4 regions of the Streptomyces sp. NPDC031049 genome follow, and region 4 is predicted to be linked to each of the others. Evidence: riboswitches for the same ligand, from Rfam matches in the RefSeq annotation. Region 4 holds a riboswitch; each other region holds the start of a gene.
The links. Region 4 has a riboswitch for cyclic di-AMP ahead of ACZ45Q_RS25515 (transglycosylase family protein). Riboswitches for the same ligand answer to the same signal wherever they lie in the genome.
Positions count from the first base shown of each region.

Region 1: it holds a riboswitch for cyclic di-AMP, as region 4 does, so the genes downstream of both, ACZ45Q_RS13675 (M23 family metallopeptidase) here and ACZ45Q_RS25515 (transglycosylase family protein) in region 4, are expected to answer to the same signal.
Region 2: it holds a riboswitch for cyclic di-AMP, as region 4 does, so the genes downstream of both, ACZ45Q_RS22005 (M23 family metallopeptidase) here and ACZ45Q_RS25515 (transglycosylase family protein) in region 4, are expected to answer to the same signal.
Region 3: it holds a riboswitch for cyclic di-AMP, as region 4 does, so the genes downstream of both, ACZ45Q_RS28700 (transglycosylase SLT domain-containing protein) here and ACZ45Q_RS25515 (transglycosylase family protein) in region 4, are expected to answer to the same signal.

Region 1 covers NZ_JBVIGC010000007.1:4,881-12,233, forward strand. Annotated here, with positions in the region: gene ACZ45Q_RS13670 (tyrosine-protein phosphatase) at 1-649, opposite strand, end outside; cyclic di-AMP (ydaO/yuaA leader) riboswitch at 1,109-1,266, shown strand; gene ACZ45Q_RS13675 (M23 family metallopeptidase) at 1,271-2,245, shown strand; gene ACZ45Q_RS13680 (SGNH/GDSL hydrolase family protein) at 2,479-3,264, shown strand; gene ACZ45Q_RS13685 (TetR family transcriptional regulator C-terminal domain-containing protein) at 3,317-3,937, opposite strand; gene ACZ45Q_RS13690 (MBL fold metallo-hydrolase) at 4,073-5,287, shown strand; gene ACZ45Q_RS13695 (sensor histidine kinase) at 5,728-7,353, shown strand, end outside.
Region 2 covers NZ_JBVIGC010000013.1:14,405-21,757, forward strand. Annotated here, with positions in the region: gene lhgO (L-2-hydroxyglutarate oxidase) at 1-582, shown strand, start outside; gene trmB (tRNA (guanosine(46)-N7)-methyltransferase TrmB) at 765-1,598, shown strand; gene ACZ45Q_RS22000 (PrsW family intramembrane metalloprotease) at 1,680-3,041, shown strand; gene ACZ45Q_RS22005 (M23 family metallopeptidase) at 3,112-4,143, opposite strand; cyclic di-AMP (ydaO/yuaA leader) riboswitch at 4,156-4,323, opposite strand; gene ACZ45Q_RS22010 (PP2C family protein-serine/threonine phosphatase) at 4,578-5,642, opposite strand; tRNA gene ACZ45Q_RS22015 (tRNA-Met) at 5,972-6,045, opposite strand; gene ACZ45Q_RS22020 (alginate lyase family protein) at 6,133-7,350, opposite strand.
Region 3 covers NZ_JBVIGC010000021.1:9,232-16,584, forward strand. Annotated here, with positions in the region: gene ACZ45Q_RS28695 (polyprenyl synthetase family protein) at 120-1,130, opposite strand; cyclic di-AMP (ydaO/yuaA leader) riboswitch at 1,867-2,035, shown strand; gene ACZ45Q_RS28700 (transglycosylase SLT domain-containing protein) at 2,040-2,531, shown strand; gene ACZ45Q_RS28705 (HAD family hydrolase) at 2,613-3,419, opposite strand; gene ACZ45Q_RS28710 (GNAT family N-acetyltransferase) at 3,694-4,764, shown strand; gene ACZ45Q_RS28715 (glycosyltransferase family 2 protein) at 5,023-6,405, shown strand; gene ACZ45Q_RS28720 (polysaccharide deacetylase family protein) at 6,618-7,353, shown strand, end outside.
Region 4 covers NZ_JBVIGC010000016.1:96,830-104,182, forward strand. Annotated here, with positions in the region: gene ACZ45Q_RS25485 (RHS repeat domain-containing protein) at 1-498, shown strand, start outside; gene ACZ45Q_RS25490 (hypothetical protein) at 603-989, shown strand; gene ACZ45Q_RS25495 (hypothetical protein) at 999-1,385, shown strand; gene ACZ45Q_RS25500 (PH domain-containing protein) at 1,392-1,865, shown strand; gene ACZ45Q_RS25505 (cytochrome P450 family protein) at 1,899-3,206, shown strand; gene ACZ45Q_RS25510 (LysM peptidoglycan-binding domain-containing protein) at 3,350-4,390, shown strand; cyclic di-AMP (ydaO/yuaA leader) riboswitch at 4,574-4,740, shown strand; gene ACZ45Q_RS25515 (transglycosylase family protein) at 4,745-5,464, shown strand; gene eno (phosphopyruvate hydratase) at 5,726-7,006, shown strand; gene ACZ45Q_RS25525 (FtsB family cell division protein) at 7,127-7,353, shown strand, end outside.

The DNA.
Region 1 (7,353 bases), on a different contig from region 4:
TGAGCAGCTCCATGACCTCGGGGGAGTAGGCCGAGGCGGAGTCGCCGCCGCGACGCACCTTGTAGCGGCGGTGCGCGGCGCCCGACTTCAGGTAGTCCTCGACGATGGCGTCGCGCTCCACGCCCACGGCGAGCAGCGTCACCGCCACCGAGAGACCGGCCCGGTCCTTGCCCGCCGCGCAGTGCATCAGGGCGGGGACGCTGTCCTCGGCGAGGGCGTGCAGCACCTGGGAGTGCTCCGCCGTGCGCTCCTTGATGATCATGCGGTAGGAGGCGATCATCCGCTGGGCGCCCTTGTCGTCCGCCAGGATCTCCCGGAGCTGGTCCAGATCGCCGTCGCGGATCATCTTCCAGAACTCGGCGCCGTCGGCGGGGTCGGACAGCGGCAGGTTCACATTGCGCACGCCCGGCAGCGCGACGTCGGGGCCCTCCAGCTTCTGGTCGGCCGCGTTGCGGAAGTCGAAGATCGTGTGCAGACCCAGGGAGCCGAGGAACGCGGCGTCCTCCGCGGTGGCGTGCGCGAGGTGACCGCTGCGGTACAGCACTCCGTACCGCACCCGCCGGCCGTCCGCGGTCGGCAGTCCGCCCACGTCACGGAAATTGCGCACACCGGACAGCTCCGGCTCGGTCGACGGGACCTGCTGCGTCACGGGGACTCCTCCCACTCCGCCCCGCCGGCGCTGCTCGTCGACGGGCACCGACTCGACGATACGGCATCCCTTGCCTGGGGCAATGAGTTGTCCACAGGCAGGGGAACGGCAGGAACGGCGACCGGATAATTCTCCATTGAGTCTTTCAGGCCTTCTGTCCGAATTGGTGCCTTCATTCCAACTCGCTCTGGAATAAGGGAGGCTGGCGGACGGGTGCGTGAGGAGCGTCATATCCGTGACGGTGCGTTGCCCGTCATGTCCACGTAATTCACGTGCTTTTCAAGGATGTTTGCGGGTGACGGCGGCCCAGGAATCGACGGAGTGTGACGGCGCATTCCGGCAAAGGATCAAGCGAAATCCCCGAATCCGGAAACCGCCGCTTGTTCCTGTGCGTCTTGGTCCCTTACGTTCACCACCGATCCGGACGGACGCCTAATCCTGCCGCCGACCGGAGCCCGCACCCATCCATCACCCGTACACGGCAGGAGCGGGGGACCCACAGGTACAACCGCCTGTTCCGGTTCCCGGAACGGCTAGGGGTAAAGCCGCGCTTCGGCACGGCCGGGCATCTCCAGCCCGCACCCGACAGCTCACCTCGCAGGCGCCGGAGAGGAATGCGCCATGCCCGCGAAGGGTAAGCACCGTCGCAGCAAGACCCAGCGTCTGACCCGTACCATCGCCGCGGCCTCCACCGGTGGCGCCGCGCTCGCGCTGCCGTTCATCGGCGCCGCCGGAGCGCACGCCGCTCCCGCGCACAACGTGCCCGAAAAGGCCGTGAGTTCCCTTCCGGTGGCCCAGCAGAAGGCCGCCGGCAAGAACCTCGACCAGGCCGGGAAGTCCTCGGACGAGAGCACCTACACCGTGCGCGCCGGCGACTACCTCGCGAAGATCGCCGACGAGCAGGACGTCGCCGGCGGCTGGCAGCAGCTGTGGGCCGACAACCTCCAGGCCGTCGGCGAGGACCCGTCGCTCATCCACCCGGGCCTGAAGCTCACCATCGGCGGCAAGGCCGAGGCGGGCGCCGGTATGGCGGACAAGTCGAGCAAGTCCGGCAAGTCCAGCAAGCAGAGCAAGTCGGACAAGCCGGCGAAGTCTGCCGCCCAGGAGAAGTCGTCCTCGGGCGCCGCGCAGCAGGAGTCCTCCGACGAGGGCGCCAAGGCCCAGTCCGCGGGCACCTCCACCGCCTCCAGCGGTTTCGCCTCCCCGGTGCCGGGCGGCACCCTCGGGACGCCGTACCGCCAGTCGGGCAGCATGTGGTCCAGCGGTTACCACACCGGCGTCGACTTCGCCGTCCCCACCGGCACCTCCCTGAAGGCCGTGGGCTCGGGCACCGTCGTCTCGGCCGGCTGGGCCGGTGCCTACGGCAACCAGGTCGTCATCCGGCTCGCCGACGGCCACTACGCCCAGTACGCCCACCTGTCCTCGCTCTCCGTCTCCAGCGGCCAGTCCGTGAGCGCGGGCCAGCAGGTCGGCCTCTCCGGCTCGACCGGCAACTCCACCGGACCGCACCTGCACTTCGAGATCCGCACCACGCCGGACTACGGCTCCGACGTGGACCCGGTCGCCTACCTGCGCTCCAAGGGCGTCTCCCTCTGACGCTCAGGTCTCTCGCGCCACCGAAGGCCGGATCCCGATCCCCGGGTCCGGCCTTCGGTGCGTCCGGGGCCGGAAGACCCCGCCGGATATTCCGGAGTTGGCGAACACTTTAGGTGCGGCGGGGCGTGGTCTTTCTCACCGCTCGTCAACCCCTTCCTACGGTCGCGTAGGTCACATTCGAGGGTGAATCATGGTGCGACGTGGCAGACGATTCGAAGAGTGACAGCAGATCAGTGATCGGGTCGTACGTCGCGGTGGGGGACAGCTTCACCGAGGGCGTCGGCGACCCCGGCCCCGACGGGGCGTTCGTCGGCTGGGCCGACCGCCTCGCCGTCCTGCTCGCGGACCGGCGACCGGAGGGCGACTTCCGCTACACCAACCTCGCCGTCCGCGGGAAGCTGCTCGACCAGATCGTGGCCGACCAGGTGCCCCGGGCCGTGGAACTCGCCCCGGACCTGGTCTCCTTCTGCGCGGGCGGCAACGACATCATCCGGCCCGGCAGCGACCCGGACGAGGTGGCCGAGCGGTTCGAACGGGCGGTCGCCCGGCTGACCGCGGTCGCCGGCACGGTGATGGTGACGACCGGCTTCGACACCCGCGGCGTGCCCGTCCTCAAACACCTGCGCGGCAAGATCGCGACCTACAACGGGCATGTGCGGGCCGTCGCCGACCGGTACGGCTGCCCGGTGCTCGACCTGTGGTCGCTGCGCAGCGTGCAGGACCGGCGGGCCTGGGACGCGGACCGGCTGCACCTGTCGCCCGAGGGGCACACGCGTGTGGCGCTGCGCGCCGGGCAGGTGCTCGGGCTGCCGGTGCCGGCCGACCCGGACCAGCCCTGGCCGCCGCTGCCGCCGCGCGGCACCCTCGACGTCCGGCGGGACGACGTCCAGTGGGCGCGCGAGTACCTGGTGCCGTGGATCGGGAGGCGGCTGCGCGGGCAGTCGTCGGGCGACCACGTGACCGCGAAGGGCGCCCTGTCGCCGGACGACATCCGGATGCGGATCGCGTCGGTGGCCTGAGCGGGACGGGCGACGGCCCCACGGCCGTCCGGGGAACGGGCGTCGGCCGCGCTCACCTGCGTGACGCGGTCAACGCCTCCCGCGCCACACCCAGTTCCCGGGCGAGCGCGTCGTCCACCCACTCCTGGGCGCGCGTCCGCGAGACCGTGCCGCCGTACGACGTCAGCTGCACGGCCAGCCCGTCCAGCAGGGCCGTCAGCCGCAGCGCGGCGCCGGCCGGGTCCGGGCAGGGGAACTCGCCCGCCGCCACGCCCTCGGCGATGACCGCCTCGATCGCGGCCTTCCACTGCGCGTCGAGGTCCCGTGCCACCTGGCGCAGCGCCGGTTCGCGCAGCGCCGCCGCCCAGCCCTCGATCCACAGCCGCCAGCCCTTGGCCTGGCCGGTCGGGGCGTACCAGCGCACCGCCGCGCGCAGCCTCCGTAACGCCGACGTGCGGCGGCCGAGCAGCTTGTGCAGTCGTGCGAGATCGTCCTGGGCGGCCTGCGCGAACGCCGCGGCGACCAGCTTCTCCTTGGTCGAGAAGTGATAGAGCACCAGCGCGTTGCTGACGCCGAGCGCGGAGGCCACGTCGGAGATCCGCACCGCGGCCACGCCGCGCGCCGCGATCTGCTCGATCGCCGCGCCGAGCAGTTCCTCGCGCCTTTCTCGCACACTCAATCGAACCCTGGCCACGCCGGTCACCCTAATCCGTTTCCGGGGGCGGTGGCGCGGGGAGGCCCGCTGCCGGGCCCGGGGCGCGGGCGGGCGGCGGGAGTGCCGGTGCGCCGGACCATAATGAAATCCTGACTCACTCCACCTGGAGGTACCGTGGCCGGCTTCCGTCTTTCGAGCTCAGCGTCCCGAGCCCTGCGGCCGGCCGCCTTCGGTGCGGACCCCAGCGGTGAGCGCATGGCGCGCATCCGCACCTCGCCGCACTTCAGGGACGGTGCCTTCCAGAACCCCGGCGGCCCGGCCCGGACCCGGCCCTCCGGCTCGGCCCGCGACTTCGCGAAGATCTACTTCGACCGGGAGGCACGCGTGCGCCGCGCCCCCCGGGGCCCGGTCCCGACCCACGCCACCACGCTCGCCGACCTGTCCCGTCCGCCGGCCACCGGGCTCCGCCTCACCTGGCTGGGGCACTCCAGCGTGCTCGCCGAGATCGACGGGCAGCGCGTGCTGTTCGACCCGGTGTGGGGCGAGCGCTGCTCGCCGTTCGCGTTCGCCGGGCCCCGGCGGCTGCACCGGGTGCCCGTGCCGCTCGCCGCCCTCGGCCCGGTCGACGTCGTGGTCGTCTCGCACGACCACTACGACCACCTGGACATGCCCACCATCAAGGCGCTGGCCGGCACGGACACCCTGTTCGCCGCGCCCTTGGGCGTCGGCGCTCACCTGGAGCACTGGGGGGTGCCCGCCGGCCGGCTGCGCGAGCTGGACTGGCACGAGTCGACGAAGGCCGGCGGCCTCACCCTGACCGCCACGCCGGCCCGCCACTTCTGCGGACGCGGGCTGCGCAGCACCCAGCACACGCTCTGGGCCTCCTGGGTCGTCGCCGGTGCGGAACACCGCGTCTACCACAGCGGCGACACCGGGTACTTCGACGGCTTCGCAAAGATCGGCGCCGAGCACGGGCCCTTCGACGCCACCATGATCCAGGTGGGCGCGTACTCCGCGTTCTGGCCGGACATCCACATGACCCCGGACGAGGGCCTGCGCGCCCACCTCGACCTCCAGGGCGGGGCGGCCGACGCCGGCGTCCTGCTGCCGATCCACTGGGGGACCTTCAGACTGGCCCCGCACCCGTGGGCGGAGCCCGGTGAGTGGACCAAGGACGTGGCGGACGAGGCCGGCCAGGCGGTCGCCCTGCCGCGGCCCGGGGAGCCATTCGAACCCGGGGGACTGATTCCCGCCGCTCCCTGGTGGCGGTCGGTGTCCGCACCCCTGGACCCCCACTGGCGCCGCCCCCGGCAGCGGACCGGCGGTGCGCCCGTCGTGCCCGGCGGCGGCCTCGGCACCGCGGGCGAGCCGGTGACACCGGGCGGCTGAGCCGCCCCGGCGGCACCTCGCCGCGTCCGAGGGGCTGCCCGGCGGCAGGGGGCGCCGTTCCCGCGCCGTGTCCGCGGGCGTGTGCTGCGGCACGCCCGCGTGGACGGAGCGCCGGCCGGCGGATCGCCACTCGGCGAGCCCCACCGATGTCACCGAACGTGACCGTCTCTGATCGGTTCCGACCGGTCTCGCATTGTTCCGGAGCGGGTGTCTCACCGGCTTATCGGTCTGTCGTACGAGGCCTCATACCAGAGCGGGACGATGCCCGGGGGACTTTGTCAACTGCCCACCGCACATGATGGGCAGGCGACTACCGTGAGTGTCCGTCGGGCGACAGGAGACCGTGTCGCGGTCCCACGGCCGACACCGCGATGGCGCATGCCCGCGTGGCGCACCACGCGTGAGCACGCCACCCCTGACGGACCAGTACGAGGACACCGATGTCTCACCTCCGCGCCCCGGCCGCGCGCGCAGACCGACGCGAGGGCGGGCGGCACGGACGGCCGGCCGCCCGCACCGCTCCCGCGCTGCCCGAGACCCACATACGGTCCCAACTGCTGCGACTCGCCGTCCTGCCGCCCGTCGCCGTGGCCCTCAGCGGCTGCGCGGCCGTGCTGTTCACGGTCCGCTCCACGCAGACCGCGCCCGGACCCACCCTCTGGGGCGTGCTGGCGGGCGCCTTCTCGGTGACGCTCGCGGCCGTCGTCATCGCCGCCGTCGCGGCCCGCCGCGCCGCCCGGACGGTGCACGACCGCGTCGGCGCACTGCGCCGCAGCACCGCACGCGGCGAGGGCGACCTGCGCGCCGTGGTCGAGGCACTGCGCCGCGGCGAGGGACCGCCCAGACGTCCGGTGCCCGGCCGACTCCCGGGCGACGCCGACGACTTCGATCTGCTCGCCGCCGACCTGGCCCGTGCCCACGACAGCGCGGTCTCGGCCGTCGTCCAGGCCGCCCAGCTCTCCAGCCAGGCCGGAAGCGAACAGAAGCTCGAGGTCTTCGTCAACCTCGCCCGACGGTTGCAGTCCCTGGTCCACCGCGAGATCTCCATCCTCGACGAGCTGGAGAACGAGATGGAGGACCCCGACCTGCTCAAGGGCCTCTTCCACGTCGACCACCTCGCCACCCGCATCCGCCGCCACGCGGAGAACCTCGCCGTGCTCGGCGGCGCCGTCTCCCGCCGCCAGTGGAGCAACCCCGTCTCCATGACCGAGGTGCTGCGCTCGGCCATCGCCGAGGTCGAGCAGTACTCCCGGGTCCGGCTGGTCCCGCCGGTCGACGGCACCCTGCGCGGCCACGCCGTCGCCGACGTCATCCACCTGCTGGCCGAACTGGTGGAGAACGCCACGGTGTTCTCGGCACCGCACACCCCGGTGCTGCTGCGCGCCGGCCTCGTCACCTCCGGGCTCGCCGTCGAGGTCGAGGACCGCGGCCTGGGCATGCCCGTCGCCGAACAGCACCGGATGAACGCCCTGCTCACCGACCCCGACCAGGTCAACGTGGCCCGGCTGCTGGCGGACGGGCGCATCGGGCTGTACGTCGTCTCCCAGCTGGCCAAGCGGCACGGCATCACCGTCCGCCTCCAGTCCAACATCTACGGCGGCGTCCAGGCCGTGCTCGTCGTCCCCCAGGCCCTGTTGGGCACGGAACCCGGCGTCCCGGGCAGCGGGGCCCGGTCCGAGACCCCGGCGGCATCCGCGCCCGTACCCGTGCCGCCGCCCCGTCGGCAGCCGGACCCCGCCCCGGCCGCCCCCGTCGTTCCCACCGCCGTCGTGCCCGCCGCGGACCCCTCCGGGCGCGACCCGGGGTCCGAAGGGGCCCGCAGCGGGCACGACCCCGAGCCCGTGCCCGCGCACGGCACCGCACCCCAGCCGCTGCCCGTGCGCGGCGCGCACGAGGACCGGCCCAACCCCGCGGAAGCCGTGCCGGGCATCCGTCCCGACGACCGGGGCGCCCTCGCCGAGCACGCCGACACCCCACCCGTCCCGCGCCACGCCGCCGTGCGCGGCACCATCGACAAACCCCGGCTGCCCCGCCGCCGCGCCCAGGAGCACATCGCTCCCCAGCTC
Region 2 (7,353 bases), on a different contig from region 4:
GAGATCGCCCGCATGACCGGTGACGACCCCGGCATGCGGATCGTCCCCTTCCGCGGCGAGTACTACGAGCTGGCGCGCCCGGAGCTGGTGCGCGGGCTCGTCTACCCGGTCCCGGACCCGGCCTTCCCGTTCCTCGGCGTGCATCTCACCCGCGGCATCGACGGCAGCGTGCACATCGGGCCCAACGCGGTGCCGGCCCTGGCCCGGGAGGGCTACGGCTGGGGCGTGCTGCGCCCGCGCGAGCTGGCCGGCACGCTCGGCTGGCCGGGGACCTGGCGGATCGCCCGGCGGCACTGGCGGTACGGGGCGGGGGAACTGCGGCGGTCCCTGTCCAAGGGCGCCTTCACGGCGGCGGTGCGGCGGCTGCTGCCTCCGGTCACCGAGTCCGACCTGGTGCCGACGGCGGCGGGGGTGCGGGCGCAGGCCGTCCTGCCGGACGGGACGCTGGTGGACGACTTCCTGATCCGGGAGGGCGCGCGGGCGATCCACGTCCTGAACGCCCCGTCCCCCGCGGCGACGGCGTCCCTGCCGATCGGCCGGGAGGTGGCCCGCCGGGCCCTGGAGGCACTGGGGCACGCATGAGTGACCGGCATGATCCTCACGCCCGGCGCCGCCGCCGGGGGCGGGGCATCACGCGGCCCGGCGGAGCCGGGTGCCGCAGGCATCGGACGCGGACCCCGCCCACCCGCACCGGCACTCGCGCCTGCGCCGCATGTCACGCCGTAAACCGGGCTCGCATGTCACGCCGTAAAATCGAGGGCACTGTGTCTGACTCCCAGCGTGCCTCCGAACGCCCCACCGCCCACGCCCCCGCCCCCGCCCAGGCCCCCGGCGAGTCGATTCGCCGTGTGCGGGCCAAGGGGGAGCCCCGCTTTCCCGACGGGCCGAAGGCCGACCCCGCCGGAGCGCACTTCGAGCGGCGGATCCGGAGTTTCCAGCCGCGCCGCAGCCGCGTCACCGCCGGCCAGGCCGACGCGTTGCAGCGCCTGTGGCACACGTGGGGCCTGGACATCGACGGCCGGCACGTCATCGACCTCACCGACCTCTTCGGCAACGCCAACCCCGTCGTCCTGGAGATCGGCTTCGGCATGGGCGAGGCCACCGCCCAGATGGCCGCCGCCGACCCGGACACCAACATCCTCGCCGTCGACGTCCACACCCCCGGCCAGGGCAACCTGCTCAACCTCGCCGACCGCGCCGGCCTGTCCAACGTCCGCGTCGGCAACGGCGACGCGATCATCCTGCTCCGCGAGATGCTCGCCCCCGGCTCCCTCGACGGACTGCGCGTCTACTTCCCCGACCCCTGGCCCAAGAAGCGGCACCACAAGCGCCGCCTCATCCAGCCGGACTTCCTCACCCTGGCCGCGTCCCGGCTGAGGCCCGGCGCCATCGTGCACTGCGCCACCGACTGGGAGCCGTACGCCGAGCAGATGCTCGAGGTCCTCACCGCACACCCCGACTTCGAGAACACCCGGCCCGACGGCGGATTCGCGCCCCGTCCCGCCCACCGCCCGCTGACCCGTTTCGAGGGCCAGGGACTGGACAAGGGTCATGTGGTGAACGACCTGCTCTTCCGCCGCGTACACCCCAGCCGATAACCACCGACCGCCCCGGGTACCTGAAGCCGGCTCCTCCCGCCGCACCGCGGGCGGCGCCCTCGTCTCGTTAGGGTCGATGCCGTGGCCACCTGCCCTCCGTCCGCCCACCGCGCCCTGCACTGGTGGCAGCACGCCCGGGTGCGGCACGGCGCGCTGACCGCCCTGCTCGCCCTGTCCGGCCTGGTCATCCTGGCCCTGGTCCGCGAGCAGACCGGAACGCAGGGCTTCCTCGTCGGCCTGGGACTCGCCGTCCTGCCCGTGCCCCTCCTCCTGGCCGCCTTCCGCTGGCTGGACCGGGTGGACCCCGGCCCATGGCACAACCTGCTGTTCTCCTTCGCCTGGGGCGCCTGCGCCGCCGCGCTGATAGCGATCGTCGCCAACAGTTTCGCGACCCGCTGGATAGCCACCGCCACCGCCGACCCGACCGGCGCCGACACCCTCGGCGCCACCGTCATAGCCCCGGTCGTCGAGGAGACCGCGAAGGCCGCAGCGGTCCTGCTGGTCTTCCTCTTCCGCAGACACCACTTCACCGGCATCCTCGACGGCGTCGTGATAGCCGGCGTCACCGCCACCGGCTTCGCGTTCACCGAGAACATCCTCTACCTCGGCACCGCCTTCGGCACCGACCAGCTCACCGGCGGCCAGGGCATCGCCTCCGTCACCGCGGCGACGTTCTTCGTCCGTGTCGTGATGTCGCCGTTCGCCCACCCGCTCTTCACGGTCCTCACCGGCATCGGCTTCGGCATCGCCGCGATCGCCCCCGCCGCCTGGCGCGTCCGCCGTCTGCTGCTGCCATCGGCCGGCCAGCTGCTCGCGATGGGCCTGCACGCCCTGTGGAACGGCTCGGCGTCCTTCGGCGAGTACGGCTTCTTCGCCGTGTACGCGGCCTTCATGGTCCCGGTGTTCGGGCTGCTGACCTGGCTGGTGATCCGGACCCGGCAGCGGGAGCTGCGCACGGTGCGGACCGAGCTGCCCGTGTACGTGGCGGCCGGCTGGCTGGCACCGGCCGAGCCGTTCGCCCTCGGCTCGATGCGCGCCCGCCGCATCGCCCGCGAGTACGCCCGCCGCCACGCCGGGAAGGCGGCGGCACGGGCGGTGGCGGAGTACGAGGCGCACGCGACGTCGCTGGCCCTCCTCCGGCACCGGGTCGGCCGGGGCGGGGCCGGCGCCGACTTCGTCGTACGGGAGGGCCGGCTGCTGGAGGAGCTGTGGCGCCGCAGGGAGGCGGCCCGCCCGGCGCTGGACTACGCGGCACGGGCCACGGCGCCTCCGGTGCCGGTGCTGACGGCCCACGCCCTGCACTGGCCGGCGTACGTCCCGCATGCGCCGTATGCAACGTATGCACGGTATGCACCACACGGAGCGTATGCCTCGCGTGCACCGCATGCGCCCTACGGCCCGTACGGGCCCCCGCCGGCCTCCCACCAGCCGTACCGCCCGTGAACCGGAACCGGCAGCCCTGACGTCGGGGGGTTTGCCGTCAGGACCGCCGGGGTTCGGTGCGGGGCGGCCGTCAGGGGTTGAGGCCCTTGCTCCGCAGCCAGGCCAGCGGGTCGACCCCGCCGCCGTCCGCGGTGTGCACCTCCATGTGGAGGTGGGCGCCGGTCACGTTGCCCGTGGCGCCGACGCGGCCGATGACGTCTCCGGTGGTGACCTTCTGGCCGACGCTGACGCTGATGGAGGACTGGTGGGCGTACCAGATCTCGGTGCCGTCGTCGAGGGTGAGCACCGTCTTGTAGCCGTACGACCCGTCCCAGCCGGCCGACGTGATGGTGCCGCTGTGGACCGCCTTGAGCAGCGTGCCCGTGGGGGCGGCGAAGTCGAGGCCCGTGTGGTAGCCGGAGGACCAGTAGGCGCCGGCCTGACCGAAGGTGGAGGAGATGGTGTACGAGGAGGTCGGCAGCGTGTACTGCTTGGCGAGCTGGGCCAGCCGTTCGGCCTCGGCCTTCTTGCGGGCCTCCTCCTCGGCCTTCTTCTTGGCCGCGGCGGCCTTGGCCTCGGCCTCCTGAGCCGCCTTCTCGGCGGCCTCCGCGGCCTTCTTCTCGGCGGCGGCCCGGGCCTCGGCGGCGGCCTTGCTCTCGACCTGCGCCTGCTGCTGCTCGGCCTGCGCCAGGATCCGCTCCCGCAGCGACTCACCGGCGTCGGCGGCGCCCTCCTCGGTGTCCGCGGACGACGCCACGGCGACGTTGCTGAGCGGCGTCGCGGAGCCCTCGGGGGCCTTCTCCTCGTCGGAGATGAGGGAGCCGACGTTCGGCAGGTCGGGCATGGAGATCGACACCGGCGGCTTGCCGGTCTGCGCGCTGGCCATACCGCCCGCGCCGACGGCCGCTATGACACCGACGCCGAGGACGGTGGAGCTGCGGGCGAGTCCGCCGCGCTGCTTGGCGACGCGGTGCCGGCCGCGGACGGGGCGGACGGACTCCGCGGTGGGGTTCCACTCCTCCCACGGGCCCTCGTCGCGGGTGGGCGCGCCGTAGGCGAAGGTGTCGCCGTCGCGCTGGCTGGGCACGAACGGGGCCTCGGGGGCAGGCCGGTTGGACGCCACGTGGGCGTACTCCTTTCCTTCCTTCTCCGCCTACCGGGTTAGCTGACGGGTTCGGAGCAGGAAGGTCTCCTACGCGCGTAAACGGGCCGTGTCTCCACGGCGGCATACGCCCGATTCACCCCAAGGTGGTGGTTCCCCGGTTCCTGTGCATCTCTGCGCAGGATTCGGCGCGTGCGCACGGAGCCGCCTTCTGTGACGGCTGGGACGACCGCGCTGCGTTATCGAACGTTAATAGACCCGGGGCTCTTATTCCAAGCCGTTCCTCTTGATCATTAACGATTTCGGCACGGACGCATGCCTCACGACCGGCGAAAAACGGGCGACTTGACCGCACCTCAGCCCGCCCTCGCCCGCCATCCTTCACCCCTCGACGCCTGACGGTATATCAGTTGTTATGCGGAGGGCGCCTGGCCGGTCACCGCTCGTGACAATGATCAAGGGCGGTGCGGCCGGCGCACCGCGAGCAGCGCCATGTCGTCCGCCATGCCACCGCCCGCATGCCGGCGCACGTCCTCGGCGAGCACGTCGAGCAGCTCGACGGGGTGGCCGAAGACGCGTCCGGCGAGCCGCTCCCGGGGATCGTAGAAGGCACCGCGGGCGTCACGGGCCTCGGACAGCCCGTCGGTGTAGAGCAGCAGCGTGGCCCCGCCGGGGAAGCGGGCCTCCTCCGCGCGGTCGGGCCAGACGCCCAGTTCCCCCATGCCGAGCGGCAGGGCGGCGTCGCGGGCGGTCAGGGTGCGCAGGGCGCCGTCGGCGTGCAGCAGCAGCGGTGGTGGATGGCCTCGGTTGACCAGGCGCACCACGCCGTCGCCGTGCGGGAGTTCGGCGAGGACGGCGGTGGTGAAGCCCTCGAAGTCGTCCAGCCCTTCCCGGCGGGCGCCCTCGCGGGCCAGCGCCCGCTCCAGCCGCTGCGCGACCGCCTCCAGCGTGGCCTCCTGCTCGGCGGCCTCCCGGAACGCCCCGATCACGACGGCCACGGCCCCCACGGCGCCCATGCCCTTGCCGCGCACGTCCCCGACGATGAGCCGGACGCCGTGCGGGCTGTCCTGCACGGCGTACAGGTCGCCGCCGATGAAGGCGCCCGCCTGGGCCGCCTCGTAGCAGGCCGCGATCTCGAAGCCGCCGATCCGCCCGGCGGGCTCGGGCAGCACCGCCCGCTGGGCGGCCTCGGCGATCTCACGGGCGGAGGCGAGCCGCTCGCCGGTGCGCCGGACCAGCGCGTTGACCAGGACGGCGAGGACCGCGACCGTCGCGATCGTGACGAGCTCGGTCATCGAGTCGATCTGGTGGGCGACGCCGAGCGTGAGCTGCAACGTGACCACCACGGCGACGGTCGCGATCCCGGTGAGCACGGTGCCGCGCCGCGAGTAGAGCGGGGCCGCGGTCAGGGGCGCGGCGGTGTAGAGGGGGCCGGCGGTGAAGTAGCGGGGGGTGAGGAGGTCGTACACGGCGCCGACGGCGATCAGCAGCACCGGGAGCAGGCGCACCAGCGTCCGCACGGCGGGCCGCCGCCGCCACGGGGCGCCGGCGGCGGGTACGGGCGGCGGATGAGGGCCGGGGCCGGACCTGCGGCCGGGATCGTGAGCCCCTTCGTGAGGCCTTGCGTACGGACGGCCGTACGGCCTCTCGTCCGGCCCCCCGTCCAGATCACCAGGCCGCACCAACTCGTCTCCCGCCACGCGCACGTCCATGCCGCTTGCCGTCCCGCCCGTCCAGGTTTGCCGGACCGGGGGCGGGGAGCGAGCGGTGAGGGCCGACCGGATGACGCACCGACGCCGAACGCACCGACGGCCGGAAACCCTGATGGGTCCCGGCCGTCGGCCTTCAGTAGCGGGGACAGGATTTGAACCTGCGACCTCTGGGTTATGAGCCCAGCGAGCTACCGAGCTGCTCCACCCCGCGTCGTTGTGTCACCAGCATACGTCATCCGCGGGACCCGAAGCACACGGGTTTCCCGTGACCTGCCCCACCACCCCCGCAGGCCCCCTGTCACCGCCCCGGATTGTCCGCGTGGGTCAGCGTCTCCCAGGAGACGAAGAGATCGTCGGTGCCGGCCGGCCGCGTCTTCACGGCGAGCTTGTGCGCGTCGGGGACGGAGTCACCGAGCCGGTTCTCCAGGTGGTTGAGGAGCACCTCCAGGTCGGGTCCCATGTTCCGCTCGACCTTGCCGCCGCACAGCCACTTCGGCGCGGAGCCGGCCAGCTGGTGGCGGGCGTGCAGGGCGAGCGCGGCCTTCAGCCGGTCCTCGGCCTCGCCGTACAGGTCGACGCCCTGGTGCCACGCGGTCTCGGCGATGTGCGCGGCGGCGGCGATCGAGTAGCCGACGTGCGCGAAGTTGCGGCACGTCTCCTGGGTGACGCCGTCCTTGTACACCGTCTGGCCGAACCAGTACGACGCCAGCTGCTTCGGCGTGGCGATGGTGCTGCCCGCGGGGGTGAGCGGCAGCTTGCCGTCCTTCTCCAGGTAGAAGTAGGCGGGCACCCGGTCCCGGAAGCGCTCCAGGGCGTCGTTGAAGGCCTTGTGGTCGTCGAGAAAGACCGCGGCGGAGACGGCGCCGTCGGTCATGATCAGGTCCCAGTTGCCGTTGAAGTCGGGGACCTTCTTCGTCAGTGCGGGCAGATGGGCGGTGCGCAGCATCTTCTCGAACCGCCGCACCCGGTCGGCCGGCCAGCCCCCGCCCGGTGTGTGCCGGACGATCTCGGCGGCGCGGGACCAGGTCGAGGCGGTCCACCCGGCCTGGAGCCCGGCGTTGTCCCCGGTGTGCTCGGTCAGCTTCGCCGACCAGGCGTCCATGATCTGCCGGGCCTTCGCCGCGTGCTGCTCCTTGCCGGTGACGGCGAACAGCAGGGCCTGGGTGTAGGCGGCGATGGCGTCCTCGCGCTCCTCCTCGCAGCCGCGGCCCGCCTCCTTCCCCGCGGGGCAGAAGACCGTGGCCGCCGGCCGGGGCCGGTGCCTGTAGGAGCCGTAGTCGCTGTCCCGCATGCTCAGGTACGCCGTCAGCCAGGGTTCCTTCCCGGCGGTGGCGTTCTTGCGTACGGTGTCCAGCTGGGCCTTGGTCACGAGGACACCGGGGTGGGTGAACTCGGTGTCGGCGGGCAGCGTGCGCACCATCGACCGGCTGCCCGGTTCCTGACCGCACGCGGCGAGCAGTCCCGCGGCGAGAATCCCGACGACCAGGGCCGTCGCCCGCCTGCCCACTGACCTCATTGC
Region 3 (7,353 bases), on a different contig from region 4:
CCAGTAGGGGTCTCGTGGCGCACGTCACACGTGCGGGAGGGGAAGGGGGAGCAAGCGGAAGGGGAAGCGGGAGAAGAAGGGGCGGACGCGAGAGAAGAAGGGGGCGACCGCGGCCGGGATCAACCCGCCCGGTGCACCACCGCGTCGCACAGTTCCACCAGCGCGGTCTTGGCGTCGCACTCCTTGAGCGGGGCCAGGGCGGCGCGGGCCTCCTCGGCGTAGCGCACGGTGTCCCGGCGGGCCTGCTCCAGCGCGGGGTGGGCGCGCAGCCGGCGCAGCGCCTCCGCGTGGCGCGCGTCGTCGGTGAGGTCGGAGTCGAGCAGCTCGCACAGGGCGAGGTCCTCGGCCCGGCCCAGCCGGGCGGCCCGCTCGCGCAGCCGCAGCACCGGGAGGGTCGGGATGCCCTCGCGCAGGTCCGTGCCCGGGGTCTTGCCGGACTCATGGGAGTCGGAGGCGATGTCCAGCACGTCGTCCGCGAGCTGGAAGGCGACGCCGAGCCGCTCGCCGTACTGGGTGAGCACGTCCACGACCGTCTCGTCGGCCCCGGACATCATCGCGCCGAACCGGCAGGAGACGGCCACCAGCGAGCCGGTCTTGCCGCCCAGCACGTCCAGGTAGTGCTCCACCGGGTCACGGCCGTCCTGCGGCCCCGCCGTCTCCAGGATCTGGCCGGTGACCAGGCGCTCGAACGCCAGGGCCTGCACCCGGACCGCCTCCGGGCCGAGGTCGGCGAGGATCTGCGACGCCCGGGCGAACAGGAAGTCGCCGGTCAGGACCGCGACGGAGTTGCCCCAGCGGGTGTTCGCGCTGGGCACGCCGCGCCGCACGGCGGCCTCGTCCATCACGTCGTCGTGGTAGAGGGTGGCGAGGTGGGTCAGCTCGACGACGACGGCCGACGGGACGATCCCGGGGGCGTAGGGGTCGCCGAACTGCGCCGAGAGCATCACCAGCAGCGGACGGAACCGTTTGCCGCCGGCCCGCACCAGGTGCTGGGCGGCCTCGGTGATGAAGGGCACCTCGCTCTTGGTTGCCTCGAGCAACCCTTCCTCGACAGCCGCCATCCCGGCCTGGACATCGGCTTCCAGAGCCTGGTCCCGCACGCTCAGCCCGAACGGCCCGACGACGGTCACGAGGGGTCTCCTGTCTGCTGGTGTCTACTGGCGGTTACCCGGTTTGTCGATAGGTCGCTGCCATCACTCGAGTCAGCGTATCCGGTCACGTTTCGATCACCGCTAGCGCCCACCGCTACAGGCCGGTCGGTATCGGATCATGAACGGTATGTTTTTGATCAGGTGATATGAGCAAATTTTGATCGATATCGACGGGCGCGCGCGACCGCGACGCGCATCCGGTACCCGGGACGCCCACGGCGACACGCCGGCATCCGGGCGCGGCCCGGGAGCCTCGACGCGGCAAGGCATCACCCACCCCCACGCGAAGGATCGCCCGTACGTCGCCCCCGGCCGCCCTGGCCTCCCACCGAAGATCACTCTCCCCCTCCGCGTCCCCTTCTCCAACGCCCGGCCGTCCGTGAACGTCACCCGCGCGAGGCGCACGCCGTCGATCCCAAGCACGGGTGGGCGGTTGAGGGATAGTTGGGCGCATTGCCCGATTTGCCACGCTTGTTGAGGCGGGTGAAATGGCTCACGCGCCACACCCGGCGCGCCACCACCCCGCACCACCCTGCCTCCCGCTGCCCGTACGTCAGTTGAGCCTTGCACTCGCAAAGGATCAAGCATCCCAAAGGCGATGGATCATGGGCAAAGGGCGGGTTGTGTGAATCCTGCACTTGTTCCGGACATGTGCCCTCGCATACGTTCCCGGCCTGTCGGGCGGACGCCGAGTCCTGCCACCGCCCGGACGGACAACCGACGACCGACCAACTCACGCACGGCAGGAGCGGGGGACCCAGGTAAGTCGCCGCGCCGGTCGCCGACCGGAGCGGCTCGGGGTGAAGCCACGCCCGTCAGGGCGCGGCCGGGCACCTCCCGCCCGAACCCGACAGCTCACCTCGCAGGCGTAGGAGAGGAACCTTTCGCATGCCTGCAACCGGCACCATCCGCCACGCCCGGATCTCGCGCATCGCCCGCAAGCTCACCATCGCCGGCACCGGCGCCGCCGTACTGGCGCTGCCGCTCATCGGCGCGACCAGCGCGTCCGCCGCACCGTCGGCCGCCCCGGCCGCCGCGCCCGCCGCGTCGACCGCCTACTCCAACAACCTCGACGGCTGGATCCGCCAGGCGCTCGACGTCATGGCCCAGCACGGCATCCCGGGCTCGTACCAGGGCATCCACCGCAACATCATGCGGGAGTCGTCCGGCAACCCGTACGCCATCAACAACTGGGACATCAACGCGATCAACGGCACCCCGTCCAAGGGTCTGCTCCAGGTCATCGACCCGACCTTCCGGGCCTACCACGTGCCGGGCACCTCCTGGGACCCGTACGACCCGGTCGCGAACATCACGGCGGCGTGCAACTACGCGGCCGACCGGTACGGCTCGATCGACAACGTCTTCGGCCCGTACTGAGCAACGGGGACGGCCCGTCACCCGTCACTCCACGACCGACTCACCCCCGTGGAGACGGACTCATCGCCCATACGAACGGGCTCAGCCCCCATACAGTCGTTCGAGGACGACGGCGATGCCGTCGTCCTCGTTCGACAATGTGACCTCGTCCGCCACCGCCCGCAGCTCGGGGTGGGCGTTGGCCATCGCCACTCCGTGGGCCGCCCAGTCGAACATCGGGATGTCGTTCGGCATGTCGCCGAACGCGATCGTCCGCCACGGGCTCACCCCCAGCCGCTCGGCGGCCAGCGCCAGACCGGTCGCCTTGGTGATCCCGCAGGGCTGGAGCTCCACGGTCCCCGGTCCGGACATCGTGACCGTCGCCAGCGAACCGACCACCGCGCGCGCGGTCGCCGCCAACTGGTCGTCGGACAGGTCCGGGTGGCGCAGCAGCACCTTGCTGATCGGCGCGCTCCACAGGTCGTCGCGCCGGCCGACCCGCACGGCGGGCAGCGTCGGGTGCGGCATCAGGTAGCCCGGCTCGATCAGTGTCAGTCCGTCGACCCCGTCCTGGTCGACGGCCGCGTACACCTGCCCCACCTCGGCCTCGATCTTGCCCAGCGCGGTCTCCGCCAGCTCCCGCTCGAGGGTCACCGACCACAGCAGGCGGTCCGCCCCCGCGTCGTACACCTGCGCACCCTGCCCGCACACCGCGAGCCCCGTGCAGCCAAGGTCGGCGAGGAGCGGCCGGACCCTGGGCGCCGGTCGTCCCGTCACCACCAGATGCCGCGCACCCGCCCTGGCCGCGCTCGCGAGCGCGGCGAGCGACCGGTCGGACACGGTGTCGTCGCCTCGGAGAAGCGTTCCGTCGAGGTCGGTGGCGACGAGGGCATATGCGGTGGGGTCCATGATCAGAGAATACGGACATCGCGTCCCCCCGACTCACCCCCGGAACGCTTGGGCACAGGAAGGCACCGCTCGCGGACAACAACAGGCGCACACGAGGACGTTTGTGTCCGAATACTGACGCATCGGGGGCTACAGCCGATTAAAGGACTGTGCAAGGCCTCTGCACCGATTGGCAACAACATGGTCCGCTACCTACCGTCCGGGCTCCCCCCGGGGGTACCTTCCTTGTGTCCAGGGGGGACTTGATCGGGGGGTCGAGTTGAGCGTCGGACGCGTGCGTGTGCTGAGGCCCGGGGAGCTGGGCGAGGGGGAGAAGGAGCACTGGCGGGAGCTGCGCGCCAAGTCGCGGGCGCCGCGCAACCCGTTCATGGAACCGGAGTTCACCGGTGCCGTGGGGCGGGTGCGGCCCGGGGCGCGGGTGGCGGTGTTGTACGACGGGCGGGAACCGGCCGGGTTCCTGCCGTACGAGCGGGGGCCGTTGGGGCAGGGCCGGGCGATCGGCCTCGGTGTCTCGGACTGCCAGGGCGCGGTGCTGCCCCAGGGGCTGGTGCCGGACACGCGTGCCCTGCTGCGGGCCTGTTCGCTGTCCGGTTTCGCCTTCGACAACCTGGAGGCGGAGCAGGACCTGTTCCTGTCGTACGCCGCCGAACGGCATGCCGCCCATGTCATCGACGTGGAGCGCGGCTACGCGGCGTACGAAGAGGTGCTGCGGGCGCGGTCGCCGAAGTTCCTGAAGACCACGCTGGCCAAGGAGCGGCGGCTCGGCCGCCAGGTCGGGGACGTGCGGTTCGTGTTCGACGAACGGGACCCGGCCGTGCTGCGCACGCTGATGGCGTGGAAGTCGGCGCAGTACCGCAGGACCGGGCGCCGGGACCGGTTCGCCCAGGAGTGGATCACCCGGCTGGTCGGCGGGCTCGCCGAGACCCGGGCGCCGGAGTGCACCGGCACGCTCTCCGTGCTCTACGCGGGCGGCCGGCCGGTCGCCGCCCACTTCGGGCTGCGCTCGGCGACGGTGCTGGCCTGCTGGTTCCCGGCGTACGACCCTCAGTACGCGAAGTACTCGCCGGGGCTGGTGCTGCATCTGCGGATGGCCGAGGCCGCGGCGGCCGAGTGCATCGGCCTGCTCGACATGGGGCGCGGCGCCGCCGAGTACAAGGACTCGCTGAAGACAGGTGAACTGGCCGTCTACGAGGGGGCCGTGATCCGCCCCGGGCCGGGCGCCGTCTGGCAGTGGCTCGGCCGCGAGCCCGCGCGCCGGGCACAGAGCTTCGTCCGCACCCGGCCACGGCTGGCGTCGCTGGCGGTACGGACGTTGAGGGGCGCGGCGCGGCTGCGCAGGCCGTGACGGCGGGCGGGGAGCAGGCCAGCGAGGAACGGGCAGGCGGGGAACGGGCAGGCGGGGAGCAGGCAGGCGACAGGGGGTGGGCACATGGCCGGGGCATGGCGCGCGCGGCGGGAGCGGCCGGGGGGCCGGCGGGGGAAGCCTGGGTTCGGGTGGGTGAGGCCTGAATTCGGGTGGGTGAGGCGTGGGTTCGGGTGGGTGAGGCCTGGGTTCGAGCGGGTGAGGCCTGGGGTTCGGCGGGAGATCGAAGGGTTCTTGAGCATCGGCCCGGTGCAGGTCGCCGAGCTGCATCTGAGTGCCGACGGGGCGCGGCTCGGTCCGGGGCCGGGCAGTGCGCCGGTGACGTCCGGCGACGTGTTCGTCCTGGTCCGGCGGGCGGGGCGGCCCGTCGGCACGCTGGTCGGCACCGTGCCGGAGGGCGCCGACGCCACGGAAGTGCTGGCCGCGCTCGCGCGGGACCTGCCCGAGCCGCGGGGCACGGACGCCCGGCGGGCGGAGGACGTGGACGCTCAGCCGACCGACGACACCGCCGCCCGGCAGGCCGAGGACACGGCCGCGGCGACCGGGCGGGCGCCGTCCGCCAGTGTCGTGGTGGCCACCAGGGAGCGCGCCGGCCAGCTGGCGCGGGCCCTCGACTCGCTGCTCGCGCAGGACCACCCCGACTTCGAGATCGTCGTCGTCGACAACGCGCCCGTGACCCGGGACACCCGGGAGTTGATCGAGCGCAAGTACGGCGAGCGCGTGCGGTACGTGTGCGAACCGGTGCCCGGCCTCGCCGTCGCGCACAACGCCGGGCTCGCGGCGGTACGGGGCGAGGTGACCGCCTTCACGGACGACGACGTGGTCGCCGACCCGCGCTGGCTCACCGAGCTGACCGCGCCCTTCGCCGCCGACCCGGCCCTCGGCTGCGCCACCGGCCTGATCCTGCCCGCGCGGCTGCGCACCCCGGCGCAGGTGCTGCTGGAGAGCCACGGAGGTTTCGCGAAGGGCTTCGCGCCACGGACGTACGACCCGGCCGATCCGCCCGCCGACGAGCCCCTGTTCCCCTTCACCGCCGGACGGTTCGGCTCCGGGGCGAACATGGCGTTCCGTACGGCGGCGCTGCGCTCCGTCGGCGGCTTCGACCCGGCCACCGGCGCGGGCACGCGCGCGCGTGGCGGCGACGACCTCTACGGCTTCGTCCGCGTCCTCGCCCAGGGATACCGGCTGCACTACACCCCGGCGGCCCTGGTCTGGCACCACCACCGGGAGACCTGGCGGGACCTGGAGACCCAGGCGTACGGCTACGGGGCGGGCCTGACCGCCTATCTCACGGCGCTCCTGGTGAACCGGCCCGCCCTGCTGCCGGCGTTCCTCGCCCGCCTTCCGCGCGGCCTCGCCCACGCCCGCGCGCTGACCGCCGTGCGGGATGCGGACGGGGGCGGGGCGCCGGCCTCCGAGGGGGCCGGGACACCGGCGTCCGGCGGGGCGGCCGGGGCGTCGGGGGCACCCGGGCGAGCCGCGGCGCCGGGCGGGCATGACGCCCGGCACCATCCCTGGCCACGGCGCCTGTCCCGACTGCAACGCCGGGGCATGCTGTACGGCCCCGTCGGCTACCTGCGGGCCCGCAGGGCGCTGCGCACGGCCCGTCCGGAGGGGCGATGAGCGAGGGTGTGAGACGGGAGCGGGGGGCCGGAGCCGGGGCCGAAGGCGGGTCCGAGGCCGGAGGCGGGGCCCAGGCCGGAGGCCGGGACGGGGCTGGCACCGGGGCCGGCGTCGTCGGGCGGGCGCGGCGTGAGGCCGGCGGGGCGGCGCGGTCGGCCGAGCTCGGCGACGGGGCGGTGGGGCACATTCCCGTGTTCCTCTACCACGCCGTGATGGACGACCCGCCCGCCTGGATCGCCGAGTTCACGCTGACCCCACGGGCGTTCGCCGCGCATCTGGACGCCATCGTCGACAGCGGCCGCACGCCCGTCACCATCAGCGCCCTCGCCGACCACCTCGCCGGACGGTCGCCGCTGCCGCCCCGGCCGGTGCTGCTCACCTTCGACGACGGGTTCGCCGACCTGCCGGGACCCACCGCCGAGGCGCTGGCCGGCCGGGGGCTGACCGCCACCGCGTATCTCACCACCGGCGCCATCGCCCCGGGCGGGCGCAGCCTGCTGCCGCCCGCGCCGATGATGACCCTGGACCGGGCCGCGCTGCTGGAACGTCACGGCATGGAGATCGGCAGCCACACCGTCACCCACGCCCAGCTCGACACCCTGCCCTCCCGCCACCTGGCGCAGGAGCTGCGCGCCTCCAAGGCGGTTCTGGAGGACACCCTCGGCCACCCCGTCCGCCACCTCGCCTATCCGCACGGCTACAACAGCGCGAAGGTGCGCAGGATGGCGGCACGCGCGGGCTACGAGACGGCGACCGCGGTACGGCACGCGCTCAGCTCGGACCGCGACGAGCGCTACCGCATCGCCCGCCTCATCGTCCGGCGCTCGCACACCGTCGCCGACGTCGAGGCGTGGCTCGCGGGCACGGGGGCGCGGACCGCTCCTTACCGCGACGGGCCGAAGACGGTGGCCTGGCGCTGGTACCGGCGGGCCCGCGCGGCGGCACGCG
Region 4 (7,353 bases):
ACCAAGAGAGTGGCGAAGTCCACCTGGTCCGGCGTGAAGAAGGTGGGCAGGGCCGTCACCAGTGAACGGGCCGCACAGATTCTGGGCCATGTCAGTACGATCACCGGCACAGCGGCGGGTGTCCTGGCGATGTTCCCGCCGACCGCAGGGTTCGCCGCCGGCTTGGGCGCCGTCTCCGCGGTGACGGGGATCGGGTCGGCCGCGATCTATGCGGCCAACGGCAAGAATCAGGAGGCCGTCAGCCAGCTGGCCGGTACGGCAGCGGCCATTACCCTTGGGGGCGCGGGTGCGGCCAGCAAGCTGATCATCGGCAGCGGTGGCGTGGCCCGAGGGGCCCGCGCCGCGCTGGGCGATGGCCTGTCCGGACCCGGCATCAAACTTGCCCACAAGGGGGCCAGTGCGATGGAGCGGGGAGTCGGACGCGCGTCCATCGGCCTCCACACCACGGCCGCCAACGTCGGAGGCTGGCTCGGCCTCAGAAAGGAGTTCGCCGGCTGATCCCTTGACAGGGGTCTGCCGACGCGGGGTGCCCGGAAGTCTTCGGGCACCCCGCGGGGCTTCTCACCGCCTCCCACCTTCCGCCCGACACCAAGAGGATCGACATGCCCCGCCCGTCCCATGAGTTTGTTCTTCTGTTCTTCGGCCTGAGTATCGGATTCTTCGCACTGAGTTACTGTGCCGTCACAGTGAACTGGCGTCAGCGGACACCCTTGCTCTGGATGTTCATCCCGCTCAGCGGCGGCATCGGCATCGGACTGGCCAAGGGCGAGTCACTCGACATGATCCTCTTCAGTTTGGGAGGCGCGCTGGCCCTGGCCGCCCTGGGCGGTTTCTACCCTCCGGGCAGGGTCAAGGCGCTCAACCGGAGGAAGGCAGCCGGTGAGCAGGTCGAGTCCAAGGAATTCGAGCCGTCGCAACTGGTGACGTGGGTGGTGATCACGGCGATCGTTGCCTGGATCTGTGTGTCCTTCGCCCTGTTCGGTGGGTGACCGCCCTCCATGCCTGACGCGTCCCGCGAGCTCGCGTTCGTCACCTTTGTCCTCGGCTCCGCCGTCTTTTCGCTCAGTTACTGCATCGTCACTGTGAACTGGCGTCAGCGGGCTCCACTGTTGTGGACGCTCATTCCGCTCAGTGGCGGCGTCGGCCTCGGGCTCGCCAAGGGAGAGCCGCTGAGCATGCTGCTGTTCAGCCTCGGCGGTGGTCTGGCCCTGCTGTCCCTCATGCTGTTCTTCCCCCGCGGCCGGCGGAAGGAGCTCAACCGCAGGAAGGCGGCCGGGGAGAAGATCGAGTCCAAGGAGTACGAGCCGCCGTCCTGGGGCGTGTGGACGATGCTGTCGGGCGTCCTCGCCTGGGTCTGCCTGTCCTACTTCCTCTACAGCGCCTGACCCGCCGTGCCGAGCAGGAGGGCCCCGCGGCCCGGTGGACGCCTGGAGTTCCGCACCCCCGACCGCGGACGTTCGCTGGTGTTCACCCTGGTGTGCGCGGTGTGGGGGGCCACCGGGCTGGTCCGGGTGTCGCTCGGGCACGTCACGTTCTTCGACGTCCTGGGGATCGCCCTGCTGGCCCTGTCCCCGTTCCTGCTCAACGTGGCCCTCGGCAAGACCGTCGTGGACGCGACGGGCATCCGCACGGGCCGTCCGCTGTGGCGGCGGTCCGTGCCGTGGGCGGACGTCGAGTCCGTCACCGTGGAGGAGAAGACCGGCCGCGGCCACGGCGCCCACCGGGTCCGCGTCCGCACCACCCGGGGCCGTACGGTCTGGCTGGCCGCCCCCTACGTCGAGGTCCGGTGCACCGAGCAGCGGTACGCCCGCTTCGCCGCCCAGGCCGGCCGGATCGTCCGGTACTGGCACGTAACCCGGGGCTGAGCCGCCGGCCCGCCCGCCGGATACCGTCGACACGTGACCGACCAGCACCAGCCCCACCCCTCGTCCGCCCCCGCCCCCGACCTCTTCACCTGGGAGTTCGCGAGCGACCCCTACCCGGCGTACGCCTGGCTGCGCCGGCACGCGCCCGTGCACCGCACCGAGCTGCCCAGCGGGGTGGAGGCCTGGCTGGTCACCCGGTACGCGGACGCCCGGCAGGCGCTCGCCGACCCGCGGCTGTCCAAGAACCCCGCGCACCACGACGAGCCCGCGCACGCCAAGGGCAAGACGGGCATCCCCGGCGAGCGCAAGGCCGAGCTGATGACCCATCTGCTCAACATCGACCCGCCGGACCACACCCGGCTGCGCCGGCTGGTCAGCAAGGCGTTCACGCCCCGCCGCGTGGCGGAGTTCGCGCCGCGGGTGCAGGAGCTGGCCGACACACTCATCGACCGGTTCGCCCCGCAGGGCTCCGCCGACCTGATCCACGAGTTCGCCTTCCCGCTGCCCATCTACGCCATCTGCGACCTGCTCGGCGTCCCGCGCGAGGACCAGGACGACTTCCGGGACTGGGCGGGCATGATGATCCGGCACGGCAAGGGGCCCCGGGGCGGCGTCGCCCGGTCGGTGAAGAAGATGCGGGGCTACCTCGCCGACCTGATCCACCGCAAGCGCGAGGCGCTGCCCGCCGCGCCCGTCCCCGGCGAGGACCTCATCTCCGGCCTGATCCGCGCCTCCGACCACGGCGAGCACCTCACCGAGAACGAGGCCGCCGCCATGGCCTTCATCCTGCTCTTCGCGGGCTTCGAGACCACGGTGAACCTCATCGGCAACGGCACCTACGCCCTGCTCACCCACCCCGAGCAGCGGGCCCGGCTCCAGCGCTCCCTGGCCGCCGGCGACCGCGGTCTGCTGGAGACCGGCGTCGAGGAACTGCTGCGCTACGACGGCCCCGTGGAGATGGCCACCTGGCGGTTCGCCACCCGGCCCCTCACGATCGGCGGACAGGACATCGCCCCCGGCGACCCCGTCCTCGTCGTGCTGGCCGCCGCCGACCGCGACCCGGAGCGGTTCACGCACCCCGACACGCTCGACCTCGCCCGCCGGGACAACCAGCACCTCGGCTACGGCCACGGCATCCACTACTGCCTCGGCGCCCCGCTCGCCCGGCTGGAGGGCCAGACCGCGCTCGCCACCCTGCTGACCCGCCTGCCCGATCTGCGGCTCGCCGAGGACCCCGCCGCACTGCGCTGGCGCGGCGGGCTCATCATGCGCGGACTGCGCACCCTGCCGGTGTCCTTCACCCCGGTGCCCGGGAACGACGCGCCGGCCACGCAAAGGTGACACACGTTCACTTCTGTGATCTTCACGTGATCTGCGCGGCATGAACTTGTGACAAGTGATCGTCTGCCTATACGTTCACGGATCAGCGCGGCGCCGAGCCCCACCCGCCGCGCCGGTCAGTGCTGTCTCCGAAAGGTCTTCGCATGCTCTCCGGGAACGGTCGTCACCGTCGCCCCCGCCAGGCCCCGGCACTCGTCGTCGCCGCCGGAGTCACCGGCTCCGCCATCGCGATCCCGCTCCTCGGGGCCTCCGGTGCCAGCGCGGCCGACGGCACGGCCTGGGACCGCGTCGCCGAGTGCGAGACCGGCGGGGCCTGGAGCCAGAACAGCGGCAACGGCTACTACGGCGGTCTGCAGTTGACCCAGGACAAGTGGGAGGCCTACGGCGGGCTCGCCTACGCGTCGAGCGCCGACCAGGCCAGCCGGGCCCAGCAGATAGCGGTCGCCGAGAAGCTGCTCGCCGCCGAGGGCATCACCGCGTGGCCGACCTGCGGACTGCTCGCCGGACTGGAGAACGACTCGCCCTCGTCGGTCGGCGGCGGCACCGCGGATGACGGGTCGTCGGACCAGGGGAGCGACACCTCCAAAAAGCCCACCTCGCCCACCTCGCCCACATCGGACTCTTCGGATGCTCCGGATAGATCGGGCGAGTCGGGCTCCACCGCCCCGGACTCCGGCTCCTCACCCTCGGCGAGCCCGCCGGCTCCGTCCGGCGCCGCGACGGAGGGAGCGGACGGAGCGGACGGGGCGGACGAACCGGTCGAGTCCGACACGCCCGGCGAAAACGGTTCGTCCAGCGGCTCCGCCTCCGACCCGGCCACCACGAAGCGCGACGACTCGGACAACTCCGGCCACGGCGCCGGTCCTTCGGACCCGGCCGAGACGGGCCAGGCCGGCACCGGCCGCCATCGCGGCGAGAGCGCGGACGAGAGCGCCGGGGGCGGCCGTGCGGACGGCTCGGCCGGGCGGCACGCCTCGCGCGGCGACGCGGCCGCGCGCGACGCCGCGGACGGCACGTACACCGTCCGCTCCGGCGACAGCCTCTGGGGCATCGCGGACTCCCTTGAGCTGAGCGGCGGGTGGCGTGCGCTCTACGCCGCGAACGAGGAGACCGTCGGTGCCGACCCCGACCACATTCTGCCCGGTCAGAAGCTTGCAGTGAGTGCCGAATCGGGCGAAAAGTAGCGGGAGTTCGTGTCCCGGTTCGGGCTTGATGTCGGCTTTAAACGCCGTGAGAGATAGGTCTCAGAAGCCCTGATCGTCTTTGAAAATCCGCGGAGCGCGTGGCTACGGTCATGACCGCTCGCCATTCGCGGGCCCCGGTTGCCGCAACGCCGAATCCTGCCAGCGGCCGTCCGGGAACAGTCGTCGCGTCAAGCGCCGCAGGCAGGAGCGGGGGACCCAAGGTAAGTGCCGCGCAGGACGGTTGCGTCCGAGCGGCTAGGGGTGAAGCCGAGTCCCGCAAGGGACCCGGCCGGGCAACTCAACCGGCCCGAACCCGACAGCTCACCTCGCAGGCGTCGGTGAGGGGATCCAACCATGCTGTTTTCCGGCAAGGGCAAGCACCGTCGTCCGTCCAAGGCCACTCGCGCCATCGCCGTCGCCGGCGTCACCGGCGCCGCCGTCGCCGCCCCGCTGATGGCGGCCGGCAACGCCTCCGCCGCCACCGCCTCCGAGTGGGACGCCGTCGCCCAGTGCGAGTCCGGCGGCAACTGGTCCATCAACACCGGCAACGGCTACTACGGCGGTCTTCAGTTCTCCGCCTCCACCTGGGCCGGCTACGGCGGCACCCAGTACGCGGCCACCGCCGACCAGGCCACCAAGGCCCAGCAGATCGAGATCGCCGAGAAGGTCCTCGCGGGCCAGGGCAAGGGCGCCTGGCCGGTCTGCGGCAAGAACCTGTCCAGCACCCCGTACAACGGTGGCGGCTCCACCGGGACCGGCGGTTCCTCGAACGGCTCCTCGAACAGCTCCTCCGGCGCCACGGAGAGCCGCGAGACCGAGCAGAAGGCCTCCCGTTCGCAGGAGCGCCCGGCCGCGCCCAAGGCCGAGGAGAGCAAGAAGACCGTCACCACCCCGACCGGCAAGAAGGTCGAGAAGGGCGACGGCGAGTACAAGGTGGTCAAGGGCGACACCCTCAGCTCCATCGCCGCCGAGCACGGCGTCGAGGGCGGCTGGGAGAAGCTGTTCCAGCTCAACGACGACATCGTCGAGGACGCCGACCTCATCTACCCGGGCCAGCAGCTGCACCTGAAGTAAGCAGCGGTCCCTCCGCCTCCCGCCCCGGTGCGTCTTCCCCCGTACGCACCGGGGCGGGGTCGCGTCCGGACCGGGTTCCATTGGTCCGGATCTTTTGTTCCGTTCGGAAACAATTTACTCTCGGTTCTGTCCACAGGGTGGGTGACCGGCTGGCCGATCGCCCGGAGCCGGTTAGGCTCATCCCGCAGAGCCCCCACGGCCGGCCCGCACAGCCACCGCGGAACTGCACCAACAGCGTCACATCCCACGAAGGAGATGCTCGTGCCGTCCATCGACGTCGTCGTAGCCCGGGAAATCCTGGACTCCCGAGGCAACCCCACGGTCGAGGTCGAGGTCGGCCTCGACGACGGCAGCACGGGTCGTGCCGCCGTCCCGTCCGGCGCCTCCACCGGCGCCTTCGAGGCCATCGAGCTCCGCGACGGCGACACCAACCGCTACCAGGGCAAGGGCGTCGAGAAGGCCGTCCTGGCCGTCATCGAGCAGATCGGCCCGGAGCTCGTCGGCTACGACGCCACCGAGCAGCGCCTGATCGACCAGGCGATGTTCGACCTGGACGCCACCGACAACAAGGGCTCGCTCGGCGCCAACGCCATCCTCGGCGTCTCGCTCGCCGTCGCGCACGCCGCCTCCGAGGCCAGCGACCTGCCGCTCTTCCGCTACCTGGGCGGCCCCAACGCGCACGTGCTGCCGGTGCCGATGATGAACATCCTGAACGGCGGAGCGCACGCCGACTCCAACGTGGACATCCAGGAGTTCATGATCGCTCCGATCGGCGCGGAGTCCTTCTCCGAGGCCCTGCGCTGGGGCACCGAGGTCTACCACACGCTGAAGAAGGTCCTGAAGAACAAGGGCCTGTCCACCGGCCTCGGCGACGAGGGCGGCTTCGCCCCGAACCTCGACTCCAACCGCGCCGCCCTCGACCTGATCATCGAGGCCATCAAGGAGGCCGGCTACACCCCCGGCGAGCAGGTCGCCCTGGCCCTGGACGTCGCCGCCACCGAGTTCTACAAGGACGGCGTCTACGTCTTCGAGGGCAAGGAGCGCACCGCCGCCGAGATGACCGCGTACTACGCGGAGCTGGTCGAGGCCTACCCGCTGGTCTCCATCGAGGACCCGCTGAACGAGGAGGACTGGGAGGGCTGGCAGACCATCACCGCCGAGCTCGGTGACAAGGTCCAGCTCGTCGGCGACGACCTGTTCGTCACCAACCCCGAGCGCCTCCAGCGCGGCATCGACGACAACGCCGGCAACGCCTTGCTGGTCAAGGTCAACCAGATCGGCTCGCTGACCGAGACCCTGGACGCCGTCGAGCTGGCCCAGCGCAACGGCTTCAAGTGCATGATGTCCCACCGCTCCGGCGAGACCGAGGACGTCACCATCGCCGACCTGGCCGTCGCCACCAACTGCGGCCAGATCAAGACCGGCGCCCCGGCCCGCTCCGAGCGCGTCGCCAAGTACAACCAGCTGCTGCGTATCGAGGAGATCCTCGACGACGCGGCGGTGTACGCCGGCCGCTCGGCGTTCCCCCGCTTCAAGGGCTGACCCCCCGCCCGGGAGGAACCCGTAGGCAGCGTCGTCCGTACGTCCCCGTACCCGGTCCCGTACCGTGTGCGGGGACGTACGCACGTATGAACAGCACCGACGTGAACGGGAGGCGGGCACATGGCGGTGAAGGACCGGGACCGTTTCTCCACCGCGACGCGGATCCGGCTGCTCGGCGAGCAGACCGCGGCCCGCGTCTACCGCTCGCAGACCCGGCGCCAGGCCCGCCGCTCCCGGCTGACCGGTCGGGCGGCGCTGCTCGCGCTCGTGGTCTGCTCGCTCGTGGTCGCGCTCGCCTACCCGATACGGCAGTACATCGCCCAGCGGGCCGAGATCGCCGACCTGGA